3 regions of the Planococcus sp. APC 3906 genome follow, and region 3 is predicted to be linked to each of the others. Evidence: riboswitches for the same ligand, from Rfam matches in the RefSeq annotation. Region 3 holds a riboswitch; each other region holds the start of a gene.
The links. Region 3 has a riboswitch for lysine ahead of QMA09_RS11075 (Na+/H+ antiporter NhaC family protein). Riboswitches for the same ligand answer to the same signal wherever they lie in the genome.
Positions count from the first base shown of each region.

Region 1: it holds a riboswitch for lysine, as region 3 does, so the genes downstream of both, QMA09_RS12785 (transporter substrate-binding domain-containing protein) here and QMA09_RS11075 (Na+/H+ antiporter NhaC family protein) in region 3, are expected to answer to the same signal.
Region 2: it holds a riboswitch for lysine, as region 3 does, so the genes downstream of both, dapA (4-hydroxy-tetrahydrodipicolinate synthase) here and QMA09_RS11075 (Na+/H+ antiporter NhaC family protein) in region 3, are expected to answer to the same signal.

Region 1 is NZ_JASDCW010000022.1:40,453-50,974, reverse strand. Features, by position in the region: gene QMA09_RS12800 (DctP family TRAP transporter solute-binding subunit) at 1-623, shown strand, start outside; gene QMA09_RS12795 (amino acid ABC transporter ATP-binding protein) at 723-1,457, opposite strand; gene QMA09_RS12790 (amino acid ABC transporter permease) at 1,488-2,255, opposite strand; gene QMA09_RS12785 (transporter substrate-binding domain-containing protein) at 2,319-3,164, opposite strand; lysine riboswitch at 3,297-3,478, opposite strand; gene QMA09_RS12780 (cation-translocating P-type ATPase) at 3,694-6,375, shown strand; gene QMA09_RS12775 (nucleotidyltransferase domain-containing protein) at 6,414-7,199, opposite strand; gene QMA09_RS12770 (SRPBCC family protein) at 7,385-7,834, shown strand; gene pgeF (peptidoglycan editing factor PgeF) at 7,943-8,701, shown strand; gene QMA09_RS12760 (lipid II:glycine glycyltransferase FemX) at 8,902-9,951, opposite strand; gene QMA09_RS12755 (cation:proton antiporter) at 10,111-10,522, opposite strand, start outside.
Region 2 is NZ_JASDCW010000009.1:31,767-42,288, forward strand. Features, by position in the region: gene QMA09_RS07230 (efflux RND transporter permease subunit) at 1-2,420, opposite strand, end outside; gene QMA09_RS07235 (hypothetical protein) at 2,542-2,793, opposite strand; gene QMA09_RS07240 (TraB/GumN family protein) at 2,928-4,094, opposite strand; gene ypfJ (KPN_02809 family neutral zinc metallopeptidase) at 4,199-5,047, opposite strand; gene QMA09_RS07250 (SAM-dependent methyltransferase) at 5,115-5,717, opposite strand; lysine riboswitch at 5,825-6,003, shown strand; gene dapA (4-hydroxy-tetrahydrodipicolinate synthase) at 6,162-7,052, shown strand; gene QMA09_RS07260 (STAS domain-containing protein) at 7,099-7,941, opposite strand; gene QMA09_RS07265 (GGDEF domain-containing protein) at 8,075-9,010, opposite strand; gene QMA09_RS07270 (alpha/beta fold hydrolase) at 9,026-9,826, opposite strand; gene QMA09_RS07275 (Yip1 family protein) at 9,995-10,522, opposite strand, start outside.
Region 3 is NZ_JASDCW010000017.1:51,031-61,552, forward strand. Features, by position in the region: gene QMA09_RS11035 (cysteine desulfurase) at 1-369, shown strand, start outside; gene sufU (Fe-S cluster assembly sulfur transfer protein SufU) at 359-799, shown strand; gene sufB (Fe-S cluster assembly protein SufB) at 820-2,217, shown strand; gene QMA09_RS11050 (hypothetical protein) at 2,395-2,580, shown strand; gene QMA09_RS11055 (DNA alkylation repair protein) at 2,748-3,425, opposite strand; gene QMA09_RS11060 (DUF72 domain-containing protein) at 3,677-4,537, shown strand; gene QMA09_RS11065 (sulfite exporter TauE/SafE family protein) at 4,537-5,364, shown strand; gene QMA09_RS11070 (bifunctional metallophosphatase/5'-nucleotidase) at 5,378-6,721, shown strand; lysine riboswitch at 6,792-6,975, shown strand; gene QMA09_RS11075 (Na+/H+ antiporter NhaC family protein) at 7,089-8,663, shown strand; gene QMA09_RS11080 (sodium-dependent transporter) at 8,865-10,385, shown strand; gene QMA09_RS11085 (methionine/alanine import family NSS transporter small subunit) at 10,400-10,516, shown strand.

The DNA.
Region 1 (10,522 bases), on a different contig from region 3:
TGAAATCGCTCGAAGCGGACGGGCTTAAGGGGCTCGCCCATTGGCCCAGCGGATTTAAGCAATTGACCAGCAATAAAGGGCCCATCGAAAAGCCGGAAGACCTGGCCCGGCAAACGTTCCGGATCATGCAAAACGACATCATCCAATCCCAATTCAACCTGCTCGGCGCAACGGCCAAGCAGGAATCCTTCAACTTCACTTACAACCTGATCGAAGCGGGTGAAGTGGACGGCGAAGAAAACACCATTTCCAATATCTACTCGAAGAAATTCTATACTGTCCAGGACCATATGACAATCACGAACCATGGTTATTTGGGTTATGCCGTCATGATGGACCAAGATGTATGGAACCAGCAAACGGATCAGACGCAGCGGATTTTGCTGGAAGCGATGAACGAAACCACTGCCTGGAACGATGAAAATGCGCAAAAGCTCGAGTCGGAACAACTGCAGCTCATTAAAGAAAAATCGGCTATCCGCATACATGAACTTTCCGAAAAGGACAAGCTCGAATGGGAAGAGAAATTGGCGCCGGTTTATGCCGAATACGCCGATGCGATCGGAGCCGGCTTGTTGCAGGAACTGGCTGCACTTCAGAAGAAACACCTGGAAAACCAGTAAACGCATGCACAATAAAACCCGCAGCCAGAGAGGCTCTTGAACCTCTCTGCCCTGCGGGTTTTGCCTTTGTTCTCGGTGTTAACGATAGGCTGGAACGGTTTAGCGAAGCGTCCGTTTCAAAAACTCCTGGGTCCGCTCTTTCTTCGGATGGTTGAAAATCTGTTCCGGCGGCCCTTCTTCCACAATGACGCCTTTGTCCATAAAGACGACCCGGTCTGCGACTTCTTTAGCGAATTCCATTTCGTGCGTGACAATGAGCATCGTCAGCCCGCTTTTTGCTAAGTCTTTCATGACTTTCAGCACTTCACCGACCATTTCCGGATCAAGTGCCGAAGTCGGCTCGTCGAACAGCATGACCTCGGGCTCCATCGACAACGCGCGCGCAATCGCCACACGCTGTTTCTGGCCTCCGGAAAGCTGTTCCGGCTTCGCGTTGACGTATTGGTCCATGCCCACGACGTGCAGGAATTTCTTCGCGGTCTTTTCGGCGTCCTGCCGTTTGCGCTTCAGCACCTTGATCTGCCCGACGACGCAATTGTTCAGGACGTTGTGGTTGTTGAACAAATTGAATTGCTGGAACACCATGCCGAGCTTCGTGCGGTAGGAATGGATGTTATGATGGGCATCGAGAATATTTTTTCCGTTGTAGATGATCTTGCCGCCGCTCGGTTTTTCGAGCAGGTTGACGCAGCGGAGCAGCGTCGATTTCCCGGATCCCGAGGACCCGATGACGCATACCACTTCCCCTTTGCTGACAGAGAAATCGATATCTTTCAACACTTCATTCGTTCCGAAGGATTTGCTTAAATGCTGGATTTCAATTACTTTTTCCATAAGGTCTCCTCTTCTGCTTCTGCGGATTTCTTATTCTTTGATTTTGTGCTCCGTGTCTTCCGGAGTGACCACTTGCATCGGCAGTCCGCCGATCATGCTGTAATTGGACGGCCCCGCCATCTTGCGCTCAAGCTTGCGCAGCAGCAATGTGATGGTGAACGTCATGACAAAGTACAAGACGCAGGCAATGAAGAACGATTCGAAATACCGGAAATTATTGCCCGACACCGATTTGGTCTGGAAAAATAATTCCGTCACACCGATGACGTTCAATACGGCCGTATCCTTGATGTTAATGACGAATTGGTTGCCGGTTGCCGGCAGGATGTTGCGCACGACCTGCGGCATGACGACATTCATCATCGTCTGGAAATGGTTCATGCCGATTGCCTGTGCCGCTTCGAACTGTCCTTTGTCGACCGAAATGATGCCGCCGCGGACAATCTCTGCCATGTATGCGCCGGTATTGATCGAGACGATGAATATCGCCGCCGTAAAGACATCCATATCAATGCCGAACGCCATCGCCGAGCCGTAGAAAATGACCATCGCCTGTACGATCATCGGCGTGCCGCGGAAAAATTCCACATACGCGGACAGCAGGAAATTGATCGTTTTCTGGAACAGGCGCTTCACGCCGCGCTCCGGCATCGGAATGGTGTTGACGATGCCGATGATCAACCCGATAGCGGCGCCGATCAGCGTGCCGATGATGGAAATCAGCAGCGTCATGCCGGCTCCGCGCAGGAACATCGGCCAGTTGTTTGTAAGTATCGTGATAACCCATTCAAGACTCATGGTTTTCCTCCTAAAAAAATTTAAAGCCGGCTGCATTTAGCTGCAGCCGGCACCGCCTAAGCTTTATTGGGCAGCTGGTTGGTTTTGGATCGCTGTATCCATGATTTCCTGGCGCTGCTCTTCCGAGATGCCAGCCAATGTTTCGTTGATCTGCTCCGTGAACTCACTGCCTTTTTCCAAGCCGACTGCAACCGCTGTGTCGTCTTCTGACGTTTCAAAGCCGTCCGTGAATTCCACCATTGCAAAGTTTTCGTTGGCAGCGGAAGCACTGACCGCTTCCGGGCGCTCTGAAACGTAGCCGTCGATTATGCCGGACTCAAGTGCAACCCGCATTGCCGGGAAGCTTTCCATTGCCGTTTCTTTGGATACGCCTTCGATCTGGTCGATGACCGAGTAATGGAACGTGTTCAATTGCGCTGTGACTTTCGCGCCGTTGAAATCTGCCAATGTGCTCGCGCCTTCAAATTCGCCGCCTTTTTTCACGACCATCACCAATTCCGATGTGTAATAATGATCGGAAAAGTCGATGGTTTCTTTGCGTTCTGCTGTCGGGGACATGCCCGCAACAATGGCATCAATCTTGCCGGAGTTCAGTGCCGGCACCAAGCCGTCCCATTCCGTTTTGACGATTTCCAGTTCCATCCCGAGATCTTCCGCGATTTGTTTCGCGATTTCCACATCGTAGCCGCCCGCATATTCCGCATTGCCGGAAATCTTCACAGCGCCATTGGAATCATCGCTCTGCGTCCAGTTGAACGGCGCGTAGCCCGCTTCCATCCCTACTTTAAATGTCTTGCCTTCTTCACTCGAACCGCCGCCCGACGATGCGCCTTCTTCCGACCCACATCCCGCAAGCAGCATACCCAGTGACAGCATAGCCGTTAACATCAACCCTGATTTCTTTTTCATCTTCTCATTCTCCCCCTCGTGTGTTCTGTAAAATAGTTCTGAATACAGCAAAAAGGGCAGCTATGTACAAAAAAAGACCTGAGATAGACTCAGATCGCTATATGCATAGTTGCCCTAAATCCTCTTTTCCCGTATCGAGATAGCACACCGCATCAGACTGGGAGTCCCATGCGGCAGTCCTGCAATTGTTCACTGCAGACCCAGCAAGTAATAATGAGAACTATTACAAACTTCGGCGGTCTTTCCTTCTCCATAGCATCCTTGCTTCTCAAACTCTTCTATGGACTAATAAATCCCGCGCCTCTACCTCACCGGAAAGTGAGGTTATATTCACTTGTTTTTCATAGTCTACATTATTACTTTTTTCCTGTCAACGCCGCCCTAAATTCCATTCCACGCTCGACTGCTGGACCTTGCCATCAATCAAAGCTGTCCATAGAATCTGGAGCTGTTATAATTAATTCGAATATTCAATTTATTTAGGATGGTGTTATCCATTGAACGCCAGAAAACGGAGGGAGAGTTGGCCATGGATTTTCACGAGATGGACCGGGCGCAATTGCTGGAGGCAGTCAAAACCGATCCGTTGCACGGATTAAGCGCTGAAGAAGCCCGGCTGCGCCAAGACAAGCACGGCTTCAATGTATTGGCTGAAGCCAAAAAGCAGTCCCTGCTCCTGTCTTTCTTCAGCCAATTCACGGACTTGATGATTGTGGTGCTATTGGCCGCTGCCGTTATCTCTTCCGTCCTTGGCGAATGGATTGACGCGGCTGCGATTGTGTTGATCGTCATCCTCAACGCCTCCCTAGGCTTCTATCAGGACCGCAAAGCCGAAAAATCACTGGAAGCGCTGAAAAAACTTTCAGCTCCCCAAGTCCAAGTGCTGCGCAGCGAGAAATGGGCACGCCTGCCTTCGCGCGAAATTGTGCCGGGTGATGTAATACGTTTCTCCAGCGGCGACCGCATCGGAGCGGACGTGCGGCTGATTGAAGCGGCCAGCCTGGAAATCGAGGAATCCGCACTGACCGGTGAATCGATGCCCGCTGCGAAGCGGACCGAATCGCTGGCGATTGTCGACCCGAACCTGGCGGACATCAGCAATATGGCGTTCATGGGAACATTGGTGACAAGAGGCAGCGGCGTCGGGGTGGCCGTCAGTACCGGCATGAACACCGAAGTCGGGCAGATTGCGGGGCTTTTGCAGGCGTCCGAAGGGATGGATACGCCGCTGCAGCGCAAGCTCGGGCAGCTCGGGAAAATCCTGATCATCGCCGCTTTGCTGCTGACGCTGTTAGTCGTTGCCATCGGTGTATGGCGCGGCAACGATTTTTACACGATCTTTTTTGCGGGCTTGTCGCTTGCTGTCGCCGCGGTTCCCGAAGGCCTGCCGGCTGTCGTCACCATTGCCTTGTCGATTGGCGTCCAGCGGATGATCAAAAAAGACGCAGTGGTCCGTAAACTGCCGGCTGTTGAGATTCTGGGCAGCGCTTCTGTCATTTGCTCGGACAAGACCGGCACAATGACTGAAAACGAAATGACCGTTACACATTTATGGAGCGGCGGGCAGGAATGGACGGTCGAGGGAACCGGGTACGAGCCGGATGGCCGTTTTTTTGAAGCAGGCACCCCCGTCGAATTGCAAGGCGTCCCTGCGCTGCATGAGCTCCTTTTATATGGGATGTTATGCAATAACGCGAAAGTTTTTAAGAAAGACAAGGAATACGCCATCGAGGGAGATCCGACCGAAGGCGCCATGGTCGTGGCCGCGATGAAAGCGGGCATAAGCGAAAAATGGCTCATGGAAAATTTCACCGTGGTCCAGGAGCTGCCTTTTGACTCTGAACGCAAAATGATGAGCGTCATTGTCAAAGACAGGAACGGGCAGCTTCTCGCAGTGACAAAAGGGGCTCCTGATCTGTTGGCCACCCACTGCGGTTCGATTCGATGGGGCGCGCAGCAGCTGCCGCTCACTGCTGAACGGGCTGCCGAAGTGGAACGCGCGGTAATTGGCATGGCCAGCAATGCGCTCCGCACGATGGCGATTGCCTATAAACCGCTGCCCCCTCAGAAAGACATTTTTACCGAGCAGGAAATTGAAAAGGACCTCGTGTTCATCGGGCTCGAGGGGATGATCGATCCGCCGCGCGAGGAAGTGAAAGCCGCCATACAGGAATGCTGGAACGCCGGTATCCGCACGATCATGATCACCGGGGATCATGCGGTAACAGCGCTGGCGATTGCCGAAAAACTACACATTTCCGGCGAGGACGGCATTGCAGTGGAAGGCAAAGAGCTGGACGAGATGTCGGCGGAACAGCTGCAGGAAGTCGTGGAAAAGGCTTCCGTGTTCGCCCGGGTCACGCCCGAACACAAGCTGCGGATCGTCCAGGCACTGCAGCAAAACGGCCGCGTCGTCGCCATGACTGGCGACGGCGTCAACGATGCGCCTGCCCTCAAGACGGCGGATATCGGCGTTGCGATGGGCATCACCGGCACAGACGTCGCAAAAGAAGCCGCTTCCCTTATCCTGCTCGACGATAATTTTGCAACCATCAAAGCGGCGATTGTCGAAGGGCGCAATATTTATGATAATATCCGAAAATTCATCCGCTATCTGCTGGCGTCCAATGTCGGAGAAATCCTCGTCATGCTGTTTGCGATGATCCTCGCATTGCCGCTGCCGCTCGTTCCGATTCAGATTCTTTGGGTCAATCTCGTGACGGACGGGCTGCCGGCAATGGCACTCGGGCTCGACCGCCCTGAAGACGATGTCATGAAAAAGAAACCGCGCGATCCCGCTGAAGGCGTCTTCGCCAGAGGCCTCGGCTGGAAGATCCTTTCCCGCGGTTTCCTCATCGGCGCGGCCACTTTGGCGGCGTTCCTCTTTGTCTACGAGCGGAATCCGGCCGACCTGCCTTATGCGCAGACGACCGCTTTCGCCACACTTGTCATGGCGCAGCTCATCCATGTTTTCGATTGCCGCAGCGAAAAAACGATTTTTGCGCGCAATCCCTTCGGCAATAAATACCTCATCGGCGCCGTGCTGTCTTCTGTGGCGTTGTTGCTGGCCGTCATCTACCTGCCGCCGCTTCAGCCGTTTTTCCGGACCGTTTCCTTGGCCGCGGCCGATTGGCCTTTGATTCTCGGCCTTGCCGCCCTGCCAACATTCCTGTTAGCCGGGACGTTCTTTTTCAAATCCAAAAAAGACTGATCTGCTTTTTCCAAGCCGATCAGCCTTTTCGGCTGTAATTATTTCCAGACTTGTTCCAAAGTCTCTCTGAATAAGGAATCGAGCTTATCGGTCGGGTCGCCGATGCGCGGGGGCAAGGTTTTTGCATAAGCTTCCAGCGCTTCGATTTCGTTGTCCAGGAATTGGTGGATGGCCGGGATCCGATGCTCGAGGTCCAGCTCTTCCCCCGCTTTCTTGCGCACCAGCAAATCAAGGATTTCCTCTTTCAACTTCCCATCGGGCACAAGCGCTTCCATCAAGTCGTAAAAATCAATCGGCGGAATGGTCTGGCGCTCTTTGATCCAAGCCGCTGCCAACACAGGACGCAATGCGTAAAAATATTTCTTGATCTTCACCTGTTCTTTGCTGAGGTGGGTTCGGTAATTGCTTTTCGCCATGTTCAAATAATGGTAGAGGCTCGCGTTCGGGAAAAAAACTTCATCTTCCAGCCCTTTTAATTTCTCCTTGAACGAATAGGCCTCGTAATACTGGATCTCGCTGTACATCCACTCCAGAAATGGCGGGTTGCTTTTCCGGAACAGCCGCAACGCTTTCGTGATTTCCCATCCGCTGATGTCGAGCATGTCGTTAATCGGCATCTCGATGACATCGCGCTTGTCGCCGATGCCTTGCGGGTCGATCGCCAAATACCACTCCGGCTGATGGATGTAGACGAACCGGACGTCGTAATCGCTGTCCGTTGACGGAAATCCCCATGCCCGGCTGCCGGACTCAACCGCAAACAACACCTTTACTTGGAATTGCTCTTCGATTTCTTTTAACTTTTCCTGTATGATTCCATCCATCCACGCCACCACTTTCGCCTGTTATTTGATTAGCATAATGGATTTGCTGCTGGATGCCAAATTGCTCCTCAATCAAAGCAACAGTTCTTTTTATTTAAATATTCCGATATATTAGCGGTTTAATGATTTCTTCGTTGTATAATAGAACCAGAAATCATCTTTTACTCCAGGAGGCGAATGAACGCATGGCTCATACAAAACAGACCATCTTCATCAATGCTCCACTTGAAAAAGTTTTCCGCTACACCATCAATCCTGAAAACTGGGCACATTTCTACAATAACTTGGCGTCCCCGAAAAAAATTGACGGCAACGGCGAGGTCGGCACCATCGTTGAAGCCGAGTATGCCATCATGGGCATGCATTTCCCGGAAACCATTCAAGTCACGGAGTGTGAAATCACCGACACGACTGCAAAATGGACCGGCATGATGAGCGGCAGCTTCAACGCACGGCAATCAAGCTATTACGTTACGAGAGACTCTGGCACAGAGCTCAGTTTTGAAATCGAAAGCTATATCCCAGATGACTTGTTCGGCAAAATCACCGACCGGATCATCTACGAACGCCTGAGCCGGAACTCCGCTGCCCATACGCTTGAAAACATCAAAGCCATTTGCGAAAGTTCGGACTAGCGTAAAAGGAGAGTGCGCAGCACAGCGTGCTTTCCTTTTTTTGATTGGCTTATGTGCGCTGCTGCTTTATATTTTAGAGAAGGACATCCATTGAAAAGAGGTGCGAAGATGAAATCGATTTTTTATACGGACGACAGCAAGCTTCTTGCAGGCATCACAATGAAGGACGAAACGGCACCGGAAGCGAATAATATGGCGCTCCATGCGTGCGAGGATCCTGCAGTGATTGTTGAAAACCGGGCAGCCCTTGCTGCCTCGCTCAACCGCAATTTGGATGATTTGGTGTGCGCCCAGCAAACCCATAGCGCCAATTTTCACCGCGTCGAAACGGCGGATAAAGGACGCGGTGCCACAGAATTGGGGAGCGCGATAGCCGATACGGACGCGCTTTATACATACGAACCGGGCATCGTGTTGTCGAGTTTTGCGGCCGATTGCGTGCCGCTCTTGTTTTCAAATGAATCGGCCGGCGTTGTCGGCGCGGTACATTCCGGCTGGCAAGGAACGGTCAAAGAGGTTTCATTGAAATTATTCCAGCACTTGATCGAAGTGGAGCAATGCCGGCCGGAGGATTTCCGCATCCAGATCGGCCCTGCCTTGAGCCAGGAGAAGTTCGAGGTCGATGAAGATGTCTATTTGAAGTTCAAGGCGCTTGGCTATGCGGACAGCTTTGCGTATTTCAATGAAGAAACCGGCAAATACCACATCGACAACCAGCTTGTGGTGAAAAAGCAATGTGAACTCGCCGGCATCCCCGCAGATGCCATCGCGGTCGACCGCATCTGCACCTATCAGGACCCTTCCGGCTTTTCTTACCGCGAAGACCGGCAAGCCGGCCGCCATATGGCGTTTATTATGAAGAAATAAGGTCCATTCGAATAGCAGCAGGCGTTCCAGTGAAACCTGGAGCGCTTTTTTCATGGAATTGAATCAAAAGGGTTGCAAATAGAGGGTTTTAATTGGGAAATTCCGGATTTACTTCCCTTGCTGAGCGAAATACTTTCTCTTCGCCGTCAAATACGTTCCGCACGCAAAAAGGGCGCCCCGGCAAGGACGTCCTTTCTAAATCAAGCTCTGTACAAAGGGAAATATGCGCTGCTTTCATCTTTCTGTTTTTCAAAACACAGCATTTGATACAACGCAGGATTGTGGATTTTCTTCCCAATATGGAATGCCAGCGGCGCGTCTTGAGTGAATGTCTTTTTGAAGCGGTACAGGCTGTCGTCCTGTCCGGAATAACCGCCGCCCAGATGAAATGCTTCCGTGCCCCGCGCTTGGCCCCATTCGGCGATTTTGAAAAGCAGTAAATTGTTCGCGCCGAGGTTCCGGTATTGCGTCAACGAGCCGGATAAATGGTAGTGGATGAATTTACCGTGGCTCAACACCAAAGTCGCTGCGATCATTTTGCCTTCGAGGAATGCGCCGAAGAAATGAAGGTCAGGTCCGAACAGGCGGATGGTTTTACGGAAATAATCCTCTGTGAAGAAATAGTAGCGAGTGGCGTTATTGCGGCGCATCGTGTCGTAATACATCAAGATGAATTCTTCGAGGTAATCCTCTGAACTGATCTCTTTGATTTCGATGTTGTTCTTCATCGCTTTGCGGATCATGTTGCGGTTTTTGCCCGGGATGCGGCTCAGCAAATCGCCGTCCTGCTGCAGGTCGATGGCCACTGTATCGCTGACGTGGGAAATCTGCATGTCATTTTCAAAACCTTGCTGATTCCCCAATAGTGGATGGAACCGGGCAAATTCCGAAACGATGTGATGGCGCTGGCAGTAAGCGCCGAATTCTTTCCGGAATTCCGCCAACAGTGCTTGCTCATTGCCGCTGCAAGAAATCAGCGGCCCTCCGTAGCCGTAGGGTGTCGTGATATCGTATAATTCCAAATCGCTTTCATTGGCAATCGTCCGTTTGATGACTGGATATGCAATTTTGCCGTCCGCATTTTCAAAAACGAACAACATGGCCTCCCCTTCATCCAATAACAGGGCGCTCATAAAATATTCATGTGAGAAATAGATATCGGTATTTGAAAATCCGGCCAAAAGGCTATTCCAGCGGACATTGTCTGTACCATCAATGACTGTCAGCAATCTTGTTTCCTGCACCTGCATAATATGACCCCCCTGATTTTGAAAAGGCATCGGCTGCTTCACCTGATCTTATTCCCTACTTTAAAGACTGCGAATGAAATTCAGGTGAAAATGCAAAGGGGTTTTAATTTTTTTGCATGAAACGCAAAAATCGGCCGAAATTTAATTCGGCCGACAATCTTACGTGTTCTTCATTAATTTAGCTAATGGGTAAATTCCGATGCTTTGGATGACCAGCGACATCAAGATGACTGCAAACGACAAGGAAACCAGCAGCCCGGCCTCACCGGAAGCCCCTTTCTCCAGCCACAGCACCAGCGCAATGGACATCGAGCCTTTGATGCCCGACCAAGTGATCAAGGAAATCGTCTTGAAATCATTGGTGAATTCGTTTCTCCAAGCGGGTACCGCATAGATGAAACCGCCGAGCATCAGGAACCTGGCGATCAGCGTCAAAATAAAGATGATAGCGGCAAAGCCCCATTCCGGAAAATCCAAATACGAAGCTGCACGTATGCCGATCAACAAGAACAATACGGACAATAATGTCGGCGTAATAATGTCCCAAAACCCGTCCAGGGAATCTTTGATT
Region 2 (10,522 bases), on a different contig from region 3:
AATGTAATCGCACGTTCGGCTTCCTGATGCGGCACCTGTGCCAAAGCAGTTGTCTGTTCAGGCGTCAGCAATTCATCCAAGCCCACCAACGTCGGCGGACCTGGCTGTGCTTGCGGTGAACCAGCGGGCACTTGGAAGTCAGCCAAATCGATGTCCTGGCCGTTCTCTATGCCTGACTGCTTCACTGTCACTTCATACGGCTTCTGCCCTTCGTAAATGCTGTAGAGCGGAACGCCTTGAGTCAAGAACTGCAGCTGCCCTGTCACAGTGCTGAGCGGAATGCCGTTCGCTTCAAGCGCTGCCTGATTCGGCACGTATTCCACAGCAGGAACCGGATCTCCCAGATTATCTGTGACGACGTCTGCGCCATTCTCCAGCATCGCCGCTTTTAATTCGTCGCGCAATGCAGTCAGTTCTTCAAGATTCTCTCCTTTAATGGTGACGGTCACCGGAGCACCTGCTGGCGGCCCTTGAACGATTGTATCCAGGAAAATTTCCGCTTCCGGGTACTGGTCGCGCAACTCCGGCTGCCATTTCTCAATAAAGTCGGCTGCCGTCGTTTGTTCGCGGTCAATCCGAATCGCTACCTGTCCTGTATTGGAGCCGGTATTATCCATCGAAGAGGCGAACAAATTCGGCAAGCCTTCACCAGTGAAAATCGCGATTTCTTCGATATTTTCGTCTTCTCCCCTTAACTCTTCCGTAACGTTAGCGAGGAATGCATCGGTTTCTTCAATCGAAGTCCCTTCAGCGAGGCGGACGTTCATCGTCACCTCTTTGCGGTCAGCTGCCGGGAAGAATTCGAATGGCGTGAAGAACGCCAACGCCAATAGCCCTGTTGCCAGCACCAATCCTCCGATGCCGATCCAGAGCGGGCGTTTCAATACGCCGCGCAATACTTTATTCGAATAAAACAGCGCAAGCTTCTCAAGCGGTTTGCCAAGAAAACCTGGTGTATCGGATATCTTTTTCGAGCGGCGTTTCGTTTTCAGGTATTGCATCATCGGCACCAAGGTAATCGACAACACCGTAGACGCGATGATTGTCGTGATGAGAATGCTCGGCAATGCTTTGATGAACGCGCCATTGCCGCCTGACAGCAGCAAGAGCGGAGAAAAAGTTACAACAATCGCCAAACTGGATGCGATGATGGAAGAAAACACTTCTTTGACGCCGTTGACAGCGCCATCCAACGGCGAGTCGCCCAGCTTGTAGCGGCGCTGGATATTGTCATTGACAACGATGCTGTCATCGACCAAAATACCGATCGCGATGATCAGGCCGATAACCGAAATCTGGTTCAAGTCGACGCCCATCGATGGAATCGGGATCATGCCGATCAACACAGATGAAAGAACTGTCACCGCTACGACGAATGCACCGAACAGCGTCAATCCAGCGGTCGTCACGACGAGCACCGCAAGCACGGCAATCAATAGAGAGACGTATAAGCCTTCAAAAATCGATGTGACATTTTCAGCCTGTGATTCATAGCGTTCCGCTTCAACGCCAGCTGGCAAGCCTTCATTGAACGCATTGATCACTTCAGATACTTTTTCATCAACGCCCGGGACATCTTGTCCCCCTTGCAAAAATACCGTATACGAAATGGCGCGTTCACCTTCGAACGTCACGATATCTTCCGTTTCGCCATCCACAGTTTCAATCACTGCGATGTCTTCAAGCGGTACTGCAGCGGATCCTACCTGCAGCTTCTTCAATTTCTCGATGCCCTGTTCCTGCTGCACCGTCAAAACCACTTGCTCGTTGCCATTGTCATGGGTGCCGAGCGACAACGGCTGGTTTGCCTGTTGGAGCGACTGCAGCACTTCAAACGGCTGCAGGTTGTTTGCTGCCAATTGCTCCGCTTCCAGTTCAATAAGGATCTGCTGGCTGTTCAAGCCTTTGACAGCAGTGCCGGCCACGCCATTCACCGCTTCCACTTCTTCAGACAGATCGGCTAATGCCTGCTCCATACCGCGGAGCTCTGCTTCATCCCCGTAGAACATATACGATACGAGAGGGAATGTCAGATCCAGCTTTTCTACGGATGGCTGCTGCGCCTGTTCCGGGAAGCTGCTCGATGCACGCTGCACCTGCTGCTGCATTTCCGTCACCAGTTCATCGGGATCGAATCCATCTTCCAATTCAAGCGTAATGATGGAAGCGGAATTCGCTGACACCGATTGCAGCGACGATACGCCATCCACTTTCTGCAATTCCTGTTCGATCGGATTGGTGATGGCTGTTTCGATTTCCTCAGGGCCAGCGCCTGGCAAAATTGTCGACACCAGCACAAGATTCGGCGGCGTCTCCGGAATTTCCCGCTGAGGCAAAGTGACAAATACATAGGCGCCGATAACGGTGAAAATAAAGATTAAGAATAGGAATAATTTGCTGCGATCCAATAGGTATTTCATGATGCGCCTCCTTTATTTATATGTATAACTATTGTATGACATTTATATAATAAAAGCTAAATCGGCAACCGAAAATTGCAGAAAAAAGAGGACCGGAGTTCTCCGGCCCTTTTCATTGTGCTCAATGCATATGCTGAGCGCGTTTGTGCTTCATGAAATACGCTGCAGCAAAAATCAATAGCGGCGGCACCATGCTCAATTTGAACCACATGCTGCCGCTTCCGTCAAAGGCGATCAGGCCCATCGGCAGAAGCAAAGCTGCGCCGCTCCAAGCGAGCGCTTTCCATGACCGTTTCCACAATCCATAGATGAACAACACGACCGATGCGATGACCAGCGACCAGAGCAGGATTCCCATAAGGAATAAGCCCATGATTTGTTCCTCCCCAACCGTAATGTCTTTCTCTCTATCTGTTTACTTCTCTATACCCGTTCTCAAACCCTTTCAATGCGTGCCCAAATAAAAAAAATCCGGGTGCACAAAGCGTCCCGGATTTTCGATTCTGCTTATAGGTTTTTCAGGAATAAACGAATGACGTCTGCCCCGCCGATGATGTTTCCAGCGGAAGTGCCGATGTTCGTCAGTACGACAACAAGCAAGACGCGTGTGACTTTATTGTCCCAAAAGCCTTTAAGGGTAAAAACGTCTTTCGACAAAGTTTCAAAATCGCCGACATTCGGGCGGCGGACATACGCCTGCATCAGACCGGAGAACCAGCCTGCAGCGAGCAGCGGATGGAGCGCGCCGACAGGGCCGCCGACAAACGCCGTCAGGATGGCGAGCGGATGGCCGAACGCCAATGCTGCCCCGATTGCACCAAGCGATGCCGTCCACAGCACCCAGCTGATAGTGCCATCAATGCCCGCAGCGGGATTGTTATAGAAGGTGACCGCGAGCAGGACCACCAGCAAAATCGGCAGCGCCCAGCCCAGAATCTTCGGCCACTTCGATTTCGGCGGCACTTCTGATAATTTCTCCAAATCGTGTTCGCGGTGGATTTCCTGTGTAATTCCCGGTACGTGAGCAGCGCCAAGCACCGCGACCACTTTTTGGCCTGGCGCATCTTTGATCTTTTGGGCAAGGTATTGATCCCGTTCATCGATGAGCGGCTTTTTCAGTTTTGGAAACGATTTGGTGAAATCGTTCAAGACCGCATTCAGCGTATCTTGCGATTTCATCTTTTCAAGGTCTTCCTCTGAAATCGTTTCGCTGCTGAAAATGCTGTAGAACACAGATGTCAGCAGCTGCGCTTTGCCCATAAAGCCGATATTGCTCCAGATGCGGGAAAACGTGACCTGGATGTTGCGGTCGGCAAGCACCAGCTCGGCGCCGGTTTCTTTGGCGGACTCAATGCCTTGAAGCATTTCCTGCCCCGGCTTGATGCCGAACTGATCGGCCAAACGGTTCTGGAACGAGGAAATGGCCAAATTCATCAGCAGCAAGCTCGATTTCTTTTCCTTGATGACTTTGAAAATATCGGTTTCTTTCCACTTGCTCTTGTCAGTCACCGACTGGTAGCGCTGAGCGTCCAGCTCGATGCAAACCGAATCCGGCCGCTCCGCTTCAATGACTTCTTTGACCTGCACCGCGCTTTGGCGCGAAACGTGTGCTGTACCGATGAGAATGATTTCCCGGCCGTCGATGTGCAGACGCGTTATATTTTCTTCATGCATGGATTTACTTCCTTCACAGAACTTAATTTCCCTCCGCCGCAAGGCGAAAAGACTGTCTATTTCAATAATGAATCACATCGCCGAAAATATCAACTATTGGCGCGTCAAAGCCCTTTTGCGTTGAACGTATTGCCGTTGCGCAGATCGCCATGTTCAAAGCCTTTATAGAACCAGCGCTTGCGCTGCTCCGACGTGCCGTGCGTAAAGCTTTCCGGCACGACATAACCGCGTGAGCGCTTCTGGATCGTATCATCGCCCACCGCACTCGCTGCCGTCATCGCTTCTTCCAAGTCTCCTTCTTCAAGAAGGTCCATGCCTTGCGCATGATGCGCCCAGACGCCGGAATAATAATCTGCCTGCAATTCAAGCTTCACTTGCAATTCGTTATAGTCTTCCTCACTCAGCTTATTGCGCATCGGCTGTACCTTGCCCATCGTGCCGAGCAGATTTTGCACGTGATGCCCCACTTCATGCGCAACGACATAAGCCATCGCGAAATCCCCGGGCGCCTGGAACTGTGTCTGCAATTCTTCATAGAAGCTCAAATCGATGTAGAGTTTCTGGTCGCCGGGGCAATAAAATGGCCCTACTGATGCGCCAGCTGTGCCGCATGCCGAATCGACGCTGCCTGTATAAAGCACCAAGGTCGGCTCCTCATATTCCAAGCCTTCTTCTGCGAACACTTCCGTCCATACCTGTTCGGTATCCGCGAGAACGACCGATACAAATTCCGCCAGTTCCTCTTCTTCTTGGGTAGCCACATAAGGTTCATTTGATTGCTGGGCGCCGCCCATTGTATCCAATATGGCGTCCGGGTCGCCTCCGAGAAATGATATCAGCAAGACAATAAGCAAGCCGCCGATGCCGCCTCCGGCAATCAGGCCTCCGCCTCCGCCCCCTCTGCCTCTCCTGTCTTCAACGTTGCCGCTGCCCGCTCTGCCTTTCCATTTCATCTTTTCCCTCTCCTCGCCAATCACTTTTAATAAGCTATACCCCGTTCGGTACTGCTTTTAATCCATTTTAAAGGAGTCGATAAATTAAAAATCGCTCTCTTAAATCGCCTTCTACTCCCGGCAGTTCGATTTCCCGGAATTGTTCAAATGCCGTGCTATGCTCTAAATAGCCAATGTAATCATCTGACGGGAAGAATAAGATCAGCTCGACAGGCCGCGGCGAGCGTTCTGTGGACTTCAGGATATTATTGATGACCGAGATGAAAATCTGAACGGAAAACGGGTTGAAAAAATAGAATTTATTGTCGCGGGGATGGATCCGGTATTGTTCAGCAAGCGTGCATGTGAAACGGATCCTCCCTTTTGCCGTGGGCCGCTTTTGCACGTATGATTCCAGGTTTTCACAAGCCAGTTGGTGAAGGCCTTGATCCATTTCCACACCAGTTGTTGCCGCACCGAACAAATGGTGCACCAAAAAATTGAGGCGTCCTTTGCCGGAGCCGAAATCGACAAGCTGGTCGGTTTCCGATAAGCGGTGGTTGTTGAACAATGTCTCAAGCAGTCCGTATGGTGTCGGCTCGTAGCGATTGTAATGGAAAGAATCATGGAATCCCTGCTGGATGCCCGCAGTATGGATATTCAGGTCGTGGTCGTATTGGCGTTCGTCCATCAAAATCTCCTCGATTCTTTGTGTAATCAAGCCTTGCATACTTGCAATTCAAGCAGGAATTTGGTAAAGTCTAGCTAATTCAATAATTTCTTGCTCCGCTTTTTCGGAGTGAGGATAGAGGCGCAAAAACCATCAGTAAACAGTTCGAGGATGATGAGATCCGGCGACAGCTGTTGAAAGGGGGATTTGCCGAAGTGGCCAGGCGCTCATTGCCGAAGCTGCTGGGTCTGCATTAAACAAATGCAGGACTGTCATATAGGAGACTATATGGGGGGCTATCTGACGCATGGATTGGGCGCTTTACACGCCAATCCTATCGCAGCAACGAGACCCCTCGTTGCTGCTTTTTTGTTTTTCCGATACGCTTGCAGCCTCTGATTACGCACGATCAACGCAGCAGCAGACAATACAACAGACTAAAAAAATGAGAAAAGGGTGGTATTTATGAATTTCGGACAAGTAGTGACAGCAATGGTGACGCCTTTTGACGCAAGCGGCGACATCGATTTCCCAGCAACTGCAGCCTTAGTGGAACATTTGATTGAAACCGGGAGCGATGCATTGGTGGTAGCCGGCACTACAGGCGAATCGCCGACTTTATCAGCGGACGAAAAAATCGATCTTTTCAAGTTTGTCGTCGACACGGTCCAAGGCCGCATCCCCGTCATTGCGGGAACCGGCTCAAACAACACACGTGCTTCAATCACGTTGACGCGCGGCGCAGAAGAAGCGGGCGCTGATGCCATCATGCTGGTGACACCATATTACAACAAACCTTCACAAGAAGGCATGTTCCAGCATTTCCAAGCGATTGCAGCAGCCACTCATCTGCCAGTCATGCTATACAATATTCCGGGGCGCAGCGTCGTCAATCTGTCGGTCGACACCATTGTGCGCTTATCGGAAATCGACAACATCGTCTCCATCAAAGAAGCAAGCGGCAGCCTGGACGCAGCAGCCGAGATTATTGAGCGCACACCGGATACGTTCAGTTTATACAGCGGCGATGACGGCTTGACGCTTCCGCTACTTGCCATCGGCGGAGCTGGCATCGTTTCTGTAGCCGCCCACATCATCGGCCGTGAAATGCAAGAGATGATTTCGAGCTTTAAAGCCGGCGACACAGCAAAAGCCGCGCAGCTTCACCGCACACTCCTGCCAGCCATGAATGCGCTATTTGCTGCACCGAATCCGGTTCCTGTTAAATCAGCCCTAAACTGGGCAGGCATAGCGGTCGGCGGTGTACGCTTGCCGATGATTCCGTTGACGGAACAAGAAACACTGACGTTACAAGAAACTTTAGCGCCGGTCGTAAAAACGGCAACTACACAATAATTAAAAATAAACCCGCTGAAGCGAAGGCTTCAGCGGGTTTTTTGCATCAAATTTCAGCAGTCAGTTTTTTAAAGGCTTGCTTCAAGCTGCCGCCAAGCGCCAGCTGCCGGACATCAACGCCTAAATGCGTAATCGTCTGCGCTATTTCTGGCCGGATGCCGGTCAGGACTGCGTGCACGCCGATCAGTTTCAGCGATTCGACCAGCCGGATGATTTGTTGCGCCACCATCGTATCGACTTTCACGACGCCCGACAAATCAATGATTAACGTAGAAACGTCCAAGTTTCCAACCGATAGAAGCGTTTTCTCCAGAATGTGCTCTGCGCGGTCCACCTCGATTGCCCCGATAAGAGGCAAAATCGCAATTTCGTCATTGACGGGCACGACTGGCGAAGACAGTTCTAAATACTCTTTCCGCGCTTCTTCGAGATTTTTTTGATACGAATTGATGTAAGCGAAGCTATAAGAATACGCCGCATGATCGAGCAGGCTGTGGAAAAATTCCATAACGTCGAAAAGCACTTCAAGTTCGATGCCTTCGTGGACAGCTTCCGACTTGATGACTTTGCTGATATGCTTGCGGTAAATATTCGTTTCTGCCAAAGCGCTGTCGAGCATGATGCCTTCTTTCAGGAAATAATTCCCGGTGGCATGGCCCCATTCTGTAATTTCATCATACGCTTTTTGCGGATCCAAGAAATTCTTGATGGATTTTCCGATCAAGCCGATCAGCCCTGAACGGAATTCCACAACCGCTTTCAATAGTTCTTCATAGCCTGCGATATCCGACGGAGCAGCATCTTTAAATGCCTCTTCCTGAATCAATTGGGCGATTAAATATTTATCTTCTTCCACCCGTTGGCCAAGCAATGTAATTTCCCTTTTCATGTGGTACCCCCTGGAGTAGCATTAATCATTCTTTGTCATTATTATACCTGCCAATAAAGGGTTTAGGATACACCAAATTTTCCCGCTAAAAACTTTCATGAAATTATTGCCCGGGAAATAAAAGCGAGCCCACTCAACCGACCGTCACACAATTGCGACCTGCATTTTTGGATGCATAAAGCGCTTTGTCTACGCGCGCAAAAAGCTTTGTGGCTGTGTCTCCAGGCTGGTAGTTTGTAACACCTATGCTGACAGTGATCGGAACATGCTGCCAATCGGCCATTTCCAGGTTTCTGCATAGCTTCTCACCGAGTTCTTCTGCCCACTCAATGCTATAACCCGGCATCAGAATAATGAATTCTTCTCCTCCCATTCGGGCAACAGTACCTTCACCTTCAGTTTCGCCCAAAAGTTTACCCGCCAATTCCTGCAGCACCGCATCGCCCATTTGATGGCCATACGTATCATTGACGCGCTTAAAAAAATCAATATCCACTGCCAGCAGCGATAACGGAAAACCGAATTCTGATTTGACGAGCAATCCTGCTAGTTCCTGTTCCAAATAGCGGCGGTTTTTCAAGCCAGTAAGCGAGTCGACATTTGCGAGCTGATGCAAATCGGCATTGAGTCTTTCGAGCTCTGCTTTTTTGCATTTCACTTCACCAAGAAGATGCTGCAGTTCTTCGTAAGCTGCCGCTGTCTCACGATTGATCTGTTCTGCGTTTTGCTTCGCTTGAAGCAATTCTCTTTCGTATTCACCGCGGATGGTCATTTCGATCATGGCACATTCAAAGCGTCCTTCCCTCTCCACTGCATTCATCAATACAGGAACAGAACCGGCTGCACCTTTGATTGTCAGAAACATTTCGTTCACTTTGCCGTGAAGGGTGATGGCCGGCAAGAAATATGTCTGAAAATAAACCATCGATGCGATCGTCAACATTTCGTGAAAATGCTTCGGGCTTTTGTTGCTAAGCATGTTTCGCATCGCTTCATTCATTTCCAGCACCTTAAGCCCACGATCGAAGACAAGATATGCCAAAGGCGCGAATTGCAATTGCTTTTCCATAACCGGCCACACTCCTCATTGTTCTAGAAAATCTTTGATGCAATAAACCGTTTCTTCCGGGTCGCTCAAATGTGGATTATGGCCCATCGCCTCCATCACGACAAGCTGGCTGCCGTCAATGTGCTCGTGGACATACCGGCTTACATTTGGCGGAGCAATGGCATCGAATTGCGGCTGCAATATCAATGTTGGAACGCGGACTTTGCTTAGCTCACTGCGAACATCCGATAAAAATGTCACTTCCGCGAATTTGCGGGCAATCACCGGATCATTTGCGCACAGGATCTGTTCAAATTCCTGCGCCAAACCGGGGCGCTCTTCGTTCTGCATGACGACTGGCGCTAAATACTTCGCCCATTCTTTATAATTGATTTCCATCATATCCAATAATTCAGCAATGTCAGACTGGTCAAATCCACCTTGATAGTCTTCGTCATTCAGGTAATATGGCGATGGACCGATCATGACCAGTTTTTCAAAAAGCTCCGGCCGCTCAATAGACGCCAGCATACCGATCATGCTGCTGACTGAATGGCCGACAAACAGGATGTTTTTCAATTGCAGCTCATCGCAGACATCCAGCAAATCCTGCTTATAGCCGTGCAGCGAGTTGTAGCGCTCTACTGAATACTGCGATTTATCGCTTTGGCCAGAACCGACGTAATCAAAAAGAACTACGCGGTATTGTTCTGTAAAAGCAGGAGCTACACCACTCCATACCTCTTGATCACAGCCGAAACCGTGTCCAAATAACAGGGTTTTTTCTCCATTTCCATATATCTTTATATTATTTCGGTGAATCACTTGCTGTGCCATTTGCAACTCCCCCTTGCTTTAAGCAATGCTATCTCTATAAAAATCTTCCTTGCTCTAGAATACCATCAATATCTGCAATAAATTCATCTTAGACTAATTACCCTGTTATATATAATTTAGACAGTCCAAAAAGCATATTTCACCCTATTTAGTTTGTTCCATCTTTTCTCAATAAAATTGATTGAAAAACGATGCGAAAATGACAAAGACAATAAGAAGAACAAATATCGTAATGATGATGCCTGGCAGCACAACAATGAAAAACCCTTTCCAAGACGAGACACGATGCGCTTCGCCTACCGCTTTGCAGACGATGATGAATGTCCAGACCGAGACAACCGCCATTACGATAGACATAATCGCCACAATGGGGTTCCCCGCCACATCAGCGCGGTCTGCAAAGAAAGTTTCCGGTGATGCTAGCGCCCAAATGATCAGCAGCGGCAACAGCCAAATCTGTGGTATCTGCGCTGCAGGAAGCGCTTTGAACATTTCCTGATAAGTCGCCGTTCCTTTGAACAGCCGCCCTACAAGCGTCAATATAGCTGCACCTAGGAAATAGCCCACTGCACTCCCGATTGGACCGGTGATCAACGCCTGAAGAATAGCCGCCCACGGTGCCATGTCCGAACTGCGGGTGTTCATCATCCCCAGCAGGCCGGATGCGAATCCTGTCAGAACGATAAGCAGAATGAT
Region 3 (10,522 bases):
ATTGATTTTCTCAATGATATCGGTTTGAATGAAATCGAAAAGCATGAGCATAAAATGGCTGCCTATGCGATGGACAAAATGAGCGGGATTGAAGGGCTAGAAATTTACGGCCCCGCAGATCCGGCAAAACGGGCAGGCATTGTCACATTCAATTTGAATGATGTCCATCCACATGATGTTGCAACAGTCTTGGATATGAGCGGAATCGCTGTACGCGCTGGCCACCATTGTGCACAGCCGCTTATGAAATGGCTGAACGTTTCAGCCACAGCCCGCGCAAGCTTCTATCTTTACAATGACGAGTCGGATATCGACCGCCTTGTAGAAGGACTGCGTTCAGCAAAGGAGTATTTCAACGATGTCTTCTAATAATTTAGACCAATTATACCGACGCGTGATTATGGATCATTATAAAACACCGCGCAATAAAGGCACGCTTGACACGAACAGTGTTAATATAGAGATGAACAACCCGACTTGCGGCGACCGCATCTTGCTGACGCTCCAAGTCGAGGATGGGATTGTCAAAGATGCGAAATTCGACGGCGAAGGCTGCTCGATTTCCATGGCATCCGCTTCAATGATGACGCAGGCTGTAAAAGGCCAACCAGTGGAAAATGCGTTAAAACTTTCGCACATCTTTTCAGACATGATGCTCGGCAAAGAGTATGATGACTCGATCGACCTGGGTGATATCGAAGCTCTTCAAGGAGTTTCGCAATTCCCAGCACGCATCAAATGCGCGACGCTTGCATGGAAAGCCATGGAAAAGGGTGTACAAAGCGAAGAAAAATCGTAACACAGAACGGAGGAACGGCGATGGCTAAGAAAATGCCAGAAATCGGCGATTATAAATATGGGTTTCATGACAAAGATGTATCGATCTTCAGATCCAAACGCGGTCTGACGGAAGAAATCGTCAGAGAAATCTCGAAAATCAAGGAAGAGCCGGAATGGATGCTCAATTCCCGCCTGAAAGCTCTTAAATTGTTTTACTCAATGCCAATGCCACAATGGGGCGGCGACTTGGGTTCATTGAACTTTGATGAAATTACGTATTACGTAAAACCATCTGAACAAAGCCAGACTTCTTGGGATGAAGTGCCTGAAGAAATCAAAGCGACGTTCGACAAACTCGGAATTCCTGAAGCGGAGCAGAAATACCTTGCAGGCGTTTCAGCACAGTATGAATCCGAAGTTGTTTACCATAACATGAAAGTTGAATTGGAAGACATGGGAATCGTCTTTAAAGATACTGGTTCTGCACTTCGTGAAAACGAAGACTTGTTCAAGGAATACTGGCAATCAGTTATTCCGGCTGCAGACAATAAATTTGCAGCTTTGAATACTGCAGTATGGTCAGGCGGATCGTTCATCTATGTCCCTAAAGACGTTAAAGTGGAATCACCGCTTCAAGCATATTTCCGAATCAACTCGGAAAACATGGGCCAATTCGAGCGTACGTTGATCATCGTTGATGAAGGCGCAAGCGTTCATTATGTAGAAGGTTGTACAGCACCGGTTTACACGACGAATTCATTGCACTCTGCTGTAGTTGAAATCATCGTGAAAAAAGACGCTTATTGCCGCTACACAACTATCCAGAACTGGGCGAACAACGTCTTCAACCTTGTAACGAAACGTGCTTTTGTTGATGCGAACGGTACAATGGAATGGATCGACGGCAACATCGGTTCTAAATTGACGATGAAATACCCAGCTATTTACTTGAAAGGCGAAGGCGCACGCGGCATGACATTGTCGATCGCAATCGCTGGCAAAGGGCAGCACCAGGATGCCGGAGCGAAAATGATCCATTTGGCTCCGAATACATCTTCATCAATCGTTTCAAAATCGATTTCGAAACAAGGCGGGAAAGTTTCCTACCGCGGAATCGTCCACTTCGGCCGCAAAGCCGACGGCGCGCGTTCGAACATCGAATGCGATACGCTGATCATGGACAACCAATCTACATCTGATACAATTCCATACAACGAAATCTTGAATGACAATGTATCTTTGGAGCATGAAGCGAAAGTTTCAAAAGTATCTGAAGAGCAATTGTTCTACTTGATGAGCCGTGGTGTTTCTGAGCAAGAAGCGACAGAAATGATCGTAATGGGCTTTATCGAACCGTTCACGAAAGAATTGCCGATGGAATATGCGGTAGAAATGAACCGTTTGATCAAGTTTGAAATGGAAGGCTCGATCGGTTAATGAATTAATGAATAGCCCTCGGTATGGTTTTGACCATGCCAAGGGCTATTTTTTTGTGAAGTTTTAGGGTGCCGAATGTAAACTCGGGGAGTTTCTGCTGGAAAAATTGCACGGTTTTACAGTCTGTTCAAAGGGTATATAAACCAAGAAGATAAAATATGGGGAGGTTTATTGCACATGAGCCAAGCATTTGATGCATTAAAGGCAAAGCTTAGCAACGCAGATCTGGCGCAAGCAAAAGACGTAATCATACAAGCTAAACAAGCTTACGATGATGGACAAATCGATGAAAATGAAAGAAACGAACTCTTGGAATCTGCAAAATCCGTCATAGGAAGCAAAGGGCTCGGTGGGCTTTTTTAAGAGGCTGAAATGAAATTTCATTTGGATAAGAGAGACTAACCTTGAGCATGCTAACGGTATGCCCAAGGTTATTTTTCTGTACAAACTGATGGAGAATCTTCCAATCATCGGTAAGGAGATGGGTGTTGAACACCAAAATAAAAGCCCGGTGCATCTGCCCCGAGCTTTTATTTTTTGATGTTTTTCAATGCCTCCCGTTTGCTGAGCGGCTGCAGTGCAGAAGCAGCAACAAAATCTCTCACCCATTCCGGATCGGTTTTGGCGTATTCCCGCAGCGCCCAACCGATGGACTTTTGGAGAAAGAACTCGGGTGAAGCGGCATGCTGTAAAACAATGCGGCTGAGCACCTCGGTATCTGTAGCTTGCTTAAACTTCAATTGATGGAGAATGGCTGCCCGGTTGGTCCACATATTATCCGCACTTGACCAGTCAAAGATGGCGGCAGTACCGGCATTTCGTTCGTGCAAAACCACGTGGCCGACAATCCGCGGCGCGATGGAATCGACGCTGTCCCACCATGACTTGCTTTCCACCAATTCGCGAAGAAAAGGGAGGTCGTGGATCGATAAATGGCTTTTCATCTTATCAAGCAGAGCGATTGCAGCGTATTGGTATTCGCGTTCCGGAAGCTTATAAAGCGTCCAGACTTCTTGCGCCAAGCAATCCGGTTCTGGAAGGCGGCATTCGGAAAACTGCTCTTTTAGCAAAGCTTTTCGCAAAGGTGTTTTAATGCCCAGGAAAGGGAACTGGTTTCTCATGTAGGCGGCCATGGGGAGGGCTAAGCTTTCATCGCGGTGCGCTTCGAATTTTTCAATAAGCTTGTTATGGTCCCACTCTGTTTTCATCTTTTACCATCTCCAATCAGCTTTTTAAAAAAGTGTAGCATATTCAATAGGTGGGAAATGAAACTATATAGGATTTTGATTAAGCTGGATGCTGTCTGCATTATATAGAAGAAATTGCTAAATAGTATTCTTTCATCCTCTATTCTGCAAATAGCTGAAAGCCAGCACATTCGATTAAGGGACGTCCTCATAAAAGACGTTCGTTTTTTTCTATGCTATCATAAAATAACAGTGAAAATGGAGGCGGGACGATGATATACGTGGGATTGACAGGCTGGGGCGACCATCCGGACGTCTACAGCCCTGATTCTAAAAAGACTGAAAAACTCATTGACTATAGTGCTCATTTCCCGATTGTCGAGCTGGATTCCTCATTCTATGCCGTTCAGCCGGCGCGCAATATCACCAAGTGGATAAACGAGACGCCAGAAGGCTTTCAGTTCGTCGTAAAAGCATACCAAGGCATGACTGGGCATTTGCGTGGGGAAAATCCTTTCGACAGCAGAGACGAAATGTTTGAAGCGTTCCGCTTATCGATCCGTCCCATGAAAGAGGCGGGAAAACTGGCGATGGTTCTGCTGCAATTTCCGCCTTGGTTTGATTGCCAGAAGGACAATGTGGAACAAATCAGGGAAATCACGGGCCAATTGCAAGAGTTCGATTTGGCGATTGAATTCCGCCACCAATCTTGGTATGCACCGGAATTCCGCGAAAAGACGCTGGAATTTTTAAAGGAAAACAATTTGATCCATACGGTGTGTGATGAACCGCAGGCCGGAGATGGCTCCGTCCCGCTAGTGGCAGCTTCTACGCGCAGCGACAAAGCGCTATTGCGTATCCACGGACGCAATGTTCATGGTTGGACAAATCCCGGGGGCGGCCAAAAATGGCGGGAAGTCCGTTATCTGTATGATTACAATGATGAAGAACTGCGTGAAATCAGCAACGCGGCTGAAACTCTTCAGAAATCTTCCGATAAAGTTTACGTCATATTCAATAATAATTCCGGCGGCCACGCTGCTGGAGATGCAAAGCAGTTTCAAAGCATGAATGGCTTGGAATTCAATGGTTTGTCTGCCAAGCAACTGGATTTATTTGAAGGAGGATTTTAATGGAGTTCGTATTACTGGCGATTGCTGGGTTATTTTCGGGCATTGTAGGAGCGCTGATAGGCCTCGGAGGCGGCGTGATTCTGGTGCCGGCGATGCTGTTCCTCGGTACCGCCGTCGCTTTCTTCCCTGATTTAAGCCCTCAGCAAATCGTCGGTCTATCTGTCATCATGATGATTTTCACCGGCTTGTCGTCTACTTTATCTTATATGAAAGTCAAGACGGTCGACTACCGGAGCGCGCTCATCTTTTTTGCGGGCAGCGCACCGGGTACAGTCGTGGGCGCCTTTGTCAATAAAGGGCTCGATTTGCCATCATTCAATTTATACTTTGGAATTCTATTGGTTTTCCTATCCTTGCTATTATTGGTTCGCGACAAATTAAAGGCCGTTTACTGGTTTGTCGAGAACGGCAAAAAGAATACGTTCACGGATTCGATGAACAAGGAATACATTTATGGCTATCCCATCTGGTTCGCGTTGTTGTTGACATTCGGCGTCGGTTTCGCTTCAGGGCTGTTCGGCATCGGCGGAGGCTCCATCATGGTGCCAGCGATGATTTTGCTATTTTTGTTCCCGCCGCATGTCGCGGTTGGTACATCGATGCTGATGGTGTTCTTATCTTCGATCATCAATTCCATCACGCATATTTCGCTGGGCAATGTGCCTTGGATTTACACACTGGCGATTGTACCTTCGGCATACATCGGCGCAAAAATAGGCGCTTCATTGAACAAAAAGATGAAATCAGAGACGCTTGTCGTCATTTTACGGATCGCATTGCTGATCCTTGGCTTGCGTTCGATTTACGAAGGATTATTCAGTTTTTAAAGAGGTGCAGAACATGGGGGAAACCATTCATATTTATCATACAAATGATCTGCATAGCCATTTTTCGCATTGGCCGGAGATCCGTGCCTTTTTGCATGAACGCAAGCGCTGGCATGAGGAAACGGGCGATACATGCCTGATTTTGGACATTGGCGACCATGTTGACCGCTCGCACCCCTTTACAGAAGGAACTGCTGGAAAGGGCAATGTGGATCTTCTGAACGATGCTGGCTATGATGCAGTGACCATCGGAAACAACGAAGGCATTACATTGTCGAAAGAAGAGCTGGACGAATTATATATTCAAGCGGATTTTGATGTGGTAGTTTCGAATCTTTTCACTGCGGATGGCCTGCGTCCAACTTGGGCAAAGCCCTCCAAGGTCATAAGGACTGCAGAAGGGCGGAAAATCGGTTTGGTGGGGGCGACTGCGGAATTCACGCCTTTTTACAAACGCCTTGGCTGGACGGTATCTGATGCAAAGCAATCAATCATCGAAGCGGCTGCAGAGTTGAAAGGGAACGTCGATTTTATCGTCTGCCTGTCGCATCTCGGCATCAGGGAAGATGAACTGTTGGCTGAAATGTGCAGCGACTTGGATATTATTCTTGGCGCGCACACCCATCATATTTTCCACGAAGGAAAAATGATCAATGGCTCGCTGCTCGGCGCTGCAGGGAAGTTCGGCATGTTCATTGGCCATATCACCATCGACCCTGATACGGGAGAGCGCGAAGCCGAGCTGATTGAAACGGCTGATTTGCGCAGCAAAGATGAAGGGTTCAACGACATGCTCATCGAGGAAGGCAAAATGCAATTGAACGAACCGGTTTTTTATAATGAAAAGGCATTGAAAGCGGAATGGTTTAAGGACTCGGAGCTTGCTGAACTTTTTGGGCAGGCAATGATCGAATATTCCGGTGCTGATTGTGCATTATTCAATGCCGGGCTATTTATGGAAGATATGCCGCTCGGTGAGATGACGCGCTATGACTTCCATAAAATGCTGCCGCATCCGATCAATTTGTGCCTGATTGAGTTAAGCGGAGCGGAGCTGAAGGAAATCTACCTGCAGTCGTTGAATGCCGAATGGCCAAAAATTGAATTGAAAGGGATGGGGTTCAGGGGAGCGGTTTTCGGCAACATGATCCGCGTCAATTTTTCATTGGTCGAACATGAGCTCTTTATTGGCGGCCGCCGCGCGCGGCATGATGAAATGTTCAATTTAATCACACTTGATATGTTCACATTCGGTTATTTCTTCCCGGAGTTGAAGCGAGCTCCAAAAACTTATTTCATGCCTGAATTTCTGCGGGATGTCTTTAGCCAATTTTTCCGTACGAAACCGGTAAGATAAGTGAAAATTCGGAGTTGACATTCATTTGATTTCATTAATATTGTGCGCTATGCTTTTAATGAATTCAATATCGATGGGTAGAGGCTGCAAGGCTTATCAGTAAGGTGCGGAAGGTTGACATGGTTGCTCGCATCCGAAAGGGAGTTTTGCCGAAGTTTCTTTTTCAGCTGTCACTGAAAAAGAGGCTGGGGGCATTCTGAAGAAGAATGTCACTGTCGTCTGTGTTTTAGCATAGATGAAGGGCTACAGGGTTGTTTGATGTTTTACCGCACAGACGAATTGTAGAAGGCTGATTGTATCCATAGGGAACAATCAGCCTTTTTTTCTTACTTTCTCTTCCATCCTATTAAAAAAGGAGGAATTTAACATGGAAAACACTATTTTTTCGATTTTACCCCCAATTGTGGCAATCGTCATGGTTCTGCTGACAAAACGAGTTCTCTTATCACTTGGTGCCGGAATTGTCGCTGCGGCGTTCATCTTGACTTCTTTCGCGCCGGTAGAGGCCGCTGCGGAAATCTTCAATTCGTTTGCCATCACATTCTGGGACGGCGGATTTAATGCGTACAACGTCTTTATCTTGCTGTTCTTGTTCTTGCTCGGAATCATCACCGCGTTTGTCAGCCTGTCAGGCGGCAGCATGGCATTTGCCGACTGGGCATCTGAGCGCATCAAAACGCGCCGAGGCGCAAAAGTGCTGACAGTCGTTCTCGGAATGGTCATTTTCATCGATGATTATTTCAATGCGCTGGCAGTTGGCCAAGTAGCGCGCCCGATTACGGACCGCTACAAAATTTCACGCGCCAAACTGGCTTATTTCATCGATTCGACAGCTGCACCTGTTTGTGTGGTTTCGCCAGTTTCCAGCTGGGGAGCGGCTATCATCGGAATCATCGCCAGCATCTTGTCGGCACAGACTTTCGTTCAGATGTCCGCACTTGAAGCGTTCATCTGGATGGCTCCGATGAATTTCTATGTGGTTGCAGCATTGGCAATCGTCTTTTTCGTCGCAGTGCGCGATGTCGATTTCGGTGCGATGAAAAAACACGAAACACGCGCTATTACCACGGGCGAATTATTCGATGCCAAGAAAACGATTCCGGGTGAGATGAAAGAAGACTTCCCGGTTCATGGCCACGGCCGTGTGACAGATCTGCTTTTGCCAATTATCTTGCTGGTTGCAGGAACGATTGGCGCAATGGTTTGGACCGGCTATCAGAATGCAGGGCAAACCTTGGATATCTGGGCAATTTTTGAAAACACGGATGTTCCGGCTTCATTGATGGCGGGTGGCTTATTGGGTGCAATTTCTTCCATCCTCTTATACGTTCGCCAATTCAAGCACAACAAAACGGCAAAAGCGTCATGGGTTGGAAAAGGCATCTTTGAAGGTGTGCGTTCAATGCTTGGGGCTGTGCTGATTTTAATCTTCGCCTGGTCGTTGAGTTATTTGATCGGCGCACTGGAAACAGGGCTGTATTTGGCTGATTTTGTAACTGAAAGCAATATGCCGATTGAGATCCTTCCTGTGCTTTTATTCGCATTAGCAGGAGTCATGGCCTTCTCGACAGGAACATCATGGGGCTCTTTCGGGATTTTGCTTCCGATTGCCGGCAATATCATGGCACAAGCCGCACCGGAATTATTGTTGCCAGCACTTGCAGCAGTTCTAGCAGGCGCTGTGTTTGGAGATCATTGTTCGCCAATCTCCGACACGACCATTCTTTCATCGACTGGGGCAGGAAGCAACCACATGGACCACGTCATGACGCAATTGCCGTATGCATTGGTATCAGCTGCTATTGCGGCTGTCGGGTATATCGTCATAGGTTTTACCGGCTCACTCCTGTGGTCGTTGCTGACAGTGATCGTCATTTTAGCAGTATTATTCATTGTCTGGTCAAAACGGACTACAATTTTAGAGAAACAAGCAAATAGCTAGTGAATTTGAAAGCAGAGATTTTAAATCTCTGCTTTTTTATTATTGCCGCAATAGTTTTTAAGAAAAAATTTCCGGAATTATCTTTACTTTAAAGGGTCCCATAGTTATACTGATTTTAGATTAGTCAATAATCTGAAAATAAACAAACTTCCTATTTTTCTGTAAGAAAAATGGGAGCAGACAAAAAAGGGGGGAAGAAAAATGGAACGTTCGCAATGGGGCACACGCGCCGGTTTTATCTTGGCGGCAGTCGGCTCGGCGGTAGGTTTGGGGAACATCTGGCGTTTTCCATACGTTGCCTATGAAAATGGTGGAGGAGCATTCTTTATACCGTACTTATTCGCTCTGTTGACCGCAGGGATACCAATTCTAATTCTGGAATTCACCATTGGGCATAAATACCGTGGATCCGCACCGTTGTCATTCTTTAGAATGGGCGGCAAGAAAATGGAGTGGCTGGGCTGGTGGGCAGTATTTGTCTCCTTTGTCATATCCACCTATTACGCTGTCATCATCGCTTGGTCTATGCGCTATACGATTTTCTCATTCAATCAAGCGTGGGGCACTGATACAGAGGCGTTTCTTTTCAACGATTTCCTTCAATTGACAGTGACACCAGGGCAAACTGGCGGAATTGTTTGGGGTGTATTCATTCCCTTGGTGCTTGTATGGGCCATCACGCTGGGAATTCTATTCGCAGGTGTAAAAAAAGGTATTGAATTGGCGAACCGTATTTTCATTCCGACATTGGTCGTCATTTTCTTGATTGTTGTAATCCGTGCGTTAACTCTTGACGGAGCGATGATTGGCCTTGATGCATTCTTCAAGCCGAATTTTGATGCCATCATGGATCCGAAGGTTTGGGTAGCGGCATATGGACACATTTTCTTCAGTTTGTCTGTCGCATTTGCGATCATGATCACATATTCAAGTTACCTTCCGAAAAAATCGGATATCACGAACAATGCATTCATCACCGGATTCGCGAACTCGGCGTTTGAATTGCTCGCTGGTATCGGGGTTTTCGCGGCACTTGGTTTCATGGCGAATCAGCAAGGCGTTGCAGTAGCGGATGTCGCTGCAGCGGGTGTAGGGTTGGCATTCGTTGTCTTCCCGCAAATCATCAATGAATTCCCTGGCTTTAATGGGTTGTTCGGGGCTTTGTTCTTCTTGTCCTTGACGCTTGCCGGATTGACTTCACTGATTTCAATCACCGAAACTTATGTAGCCGGCTTCTCCGAGAAATTCGGCTTGTCGCGCAACAAAGCCATCGCATTCGGCGGCGGTCTTGCAGCATTGATTTCGATCCTATTCGCAACACAAGGCGGATTATTCTTCCTTGATGCTGCTGATTATTTCATCAACCAGTTTGGTGTAGCAGCTATTGGATTAGTGGAAGTGGTCATGGTTGTCTGGATATTCCGCAAAGCGGATATGCTGAGAGACCATGCTAATGCTATCTCGGATATTCACCTTGGCGGCTGGTGGAAGATTTGTTTAGGCGTTGTAACTCCGATTGTTTTGGGCTATATGATGTTCGGTTTGCTAAAAACCAACCTTCTGAAAGAGTTTGATAACGAAACAGGAAACTACGAAGGCTATACAGATACATTCATCATGTTCGGCGGAGCAGGCGTGGCAATTGCCGCAATCGTTCTGGGAATTCTTTTCTCAATCGGAAAATGGCATAAAGACCATGCTCAGTTTGACGAGCATAAATAAGGGGGACTTACACAATGTCAACTGAAGCTATTGTTGTAATGATCATTGGTATGGTCATCATTTGGGGCGGCCTCGGCGCAAGCATCGGGCACGCTGTCAAAAAAAGCAAAGAAGCCAAAAGAGCTGCATAATAAGAA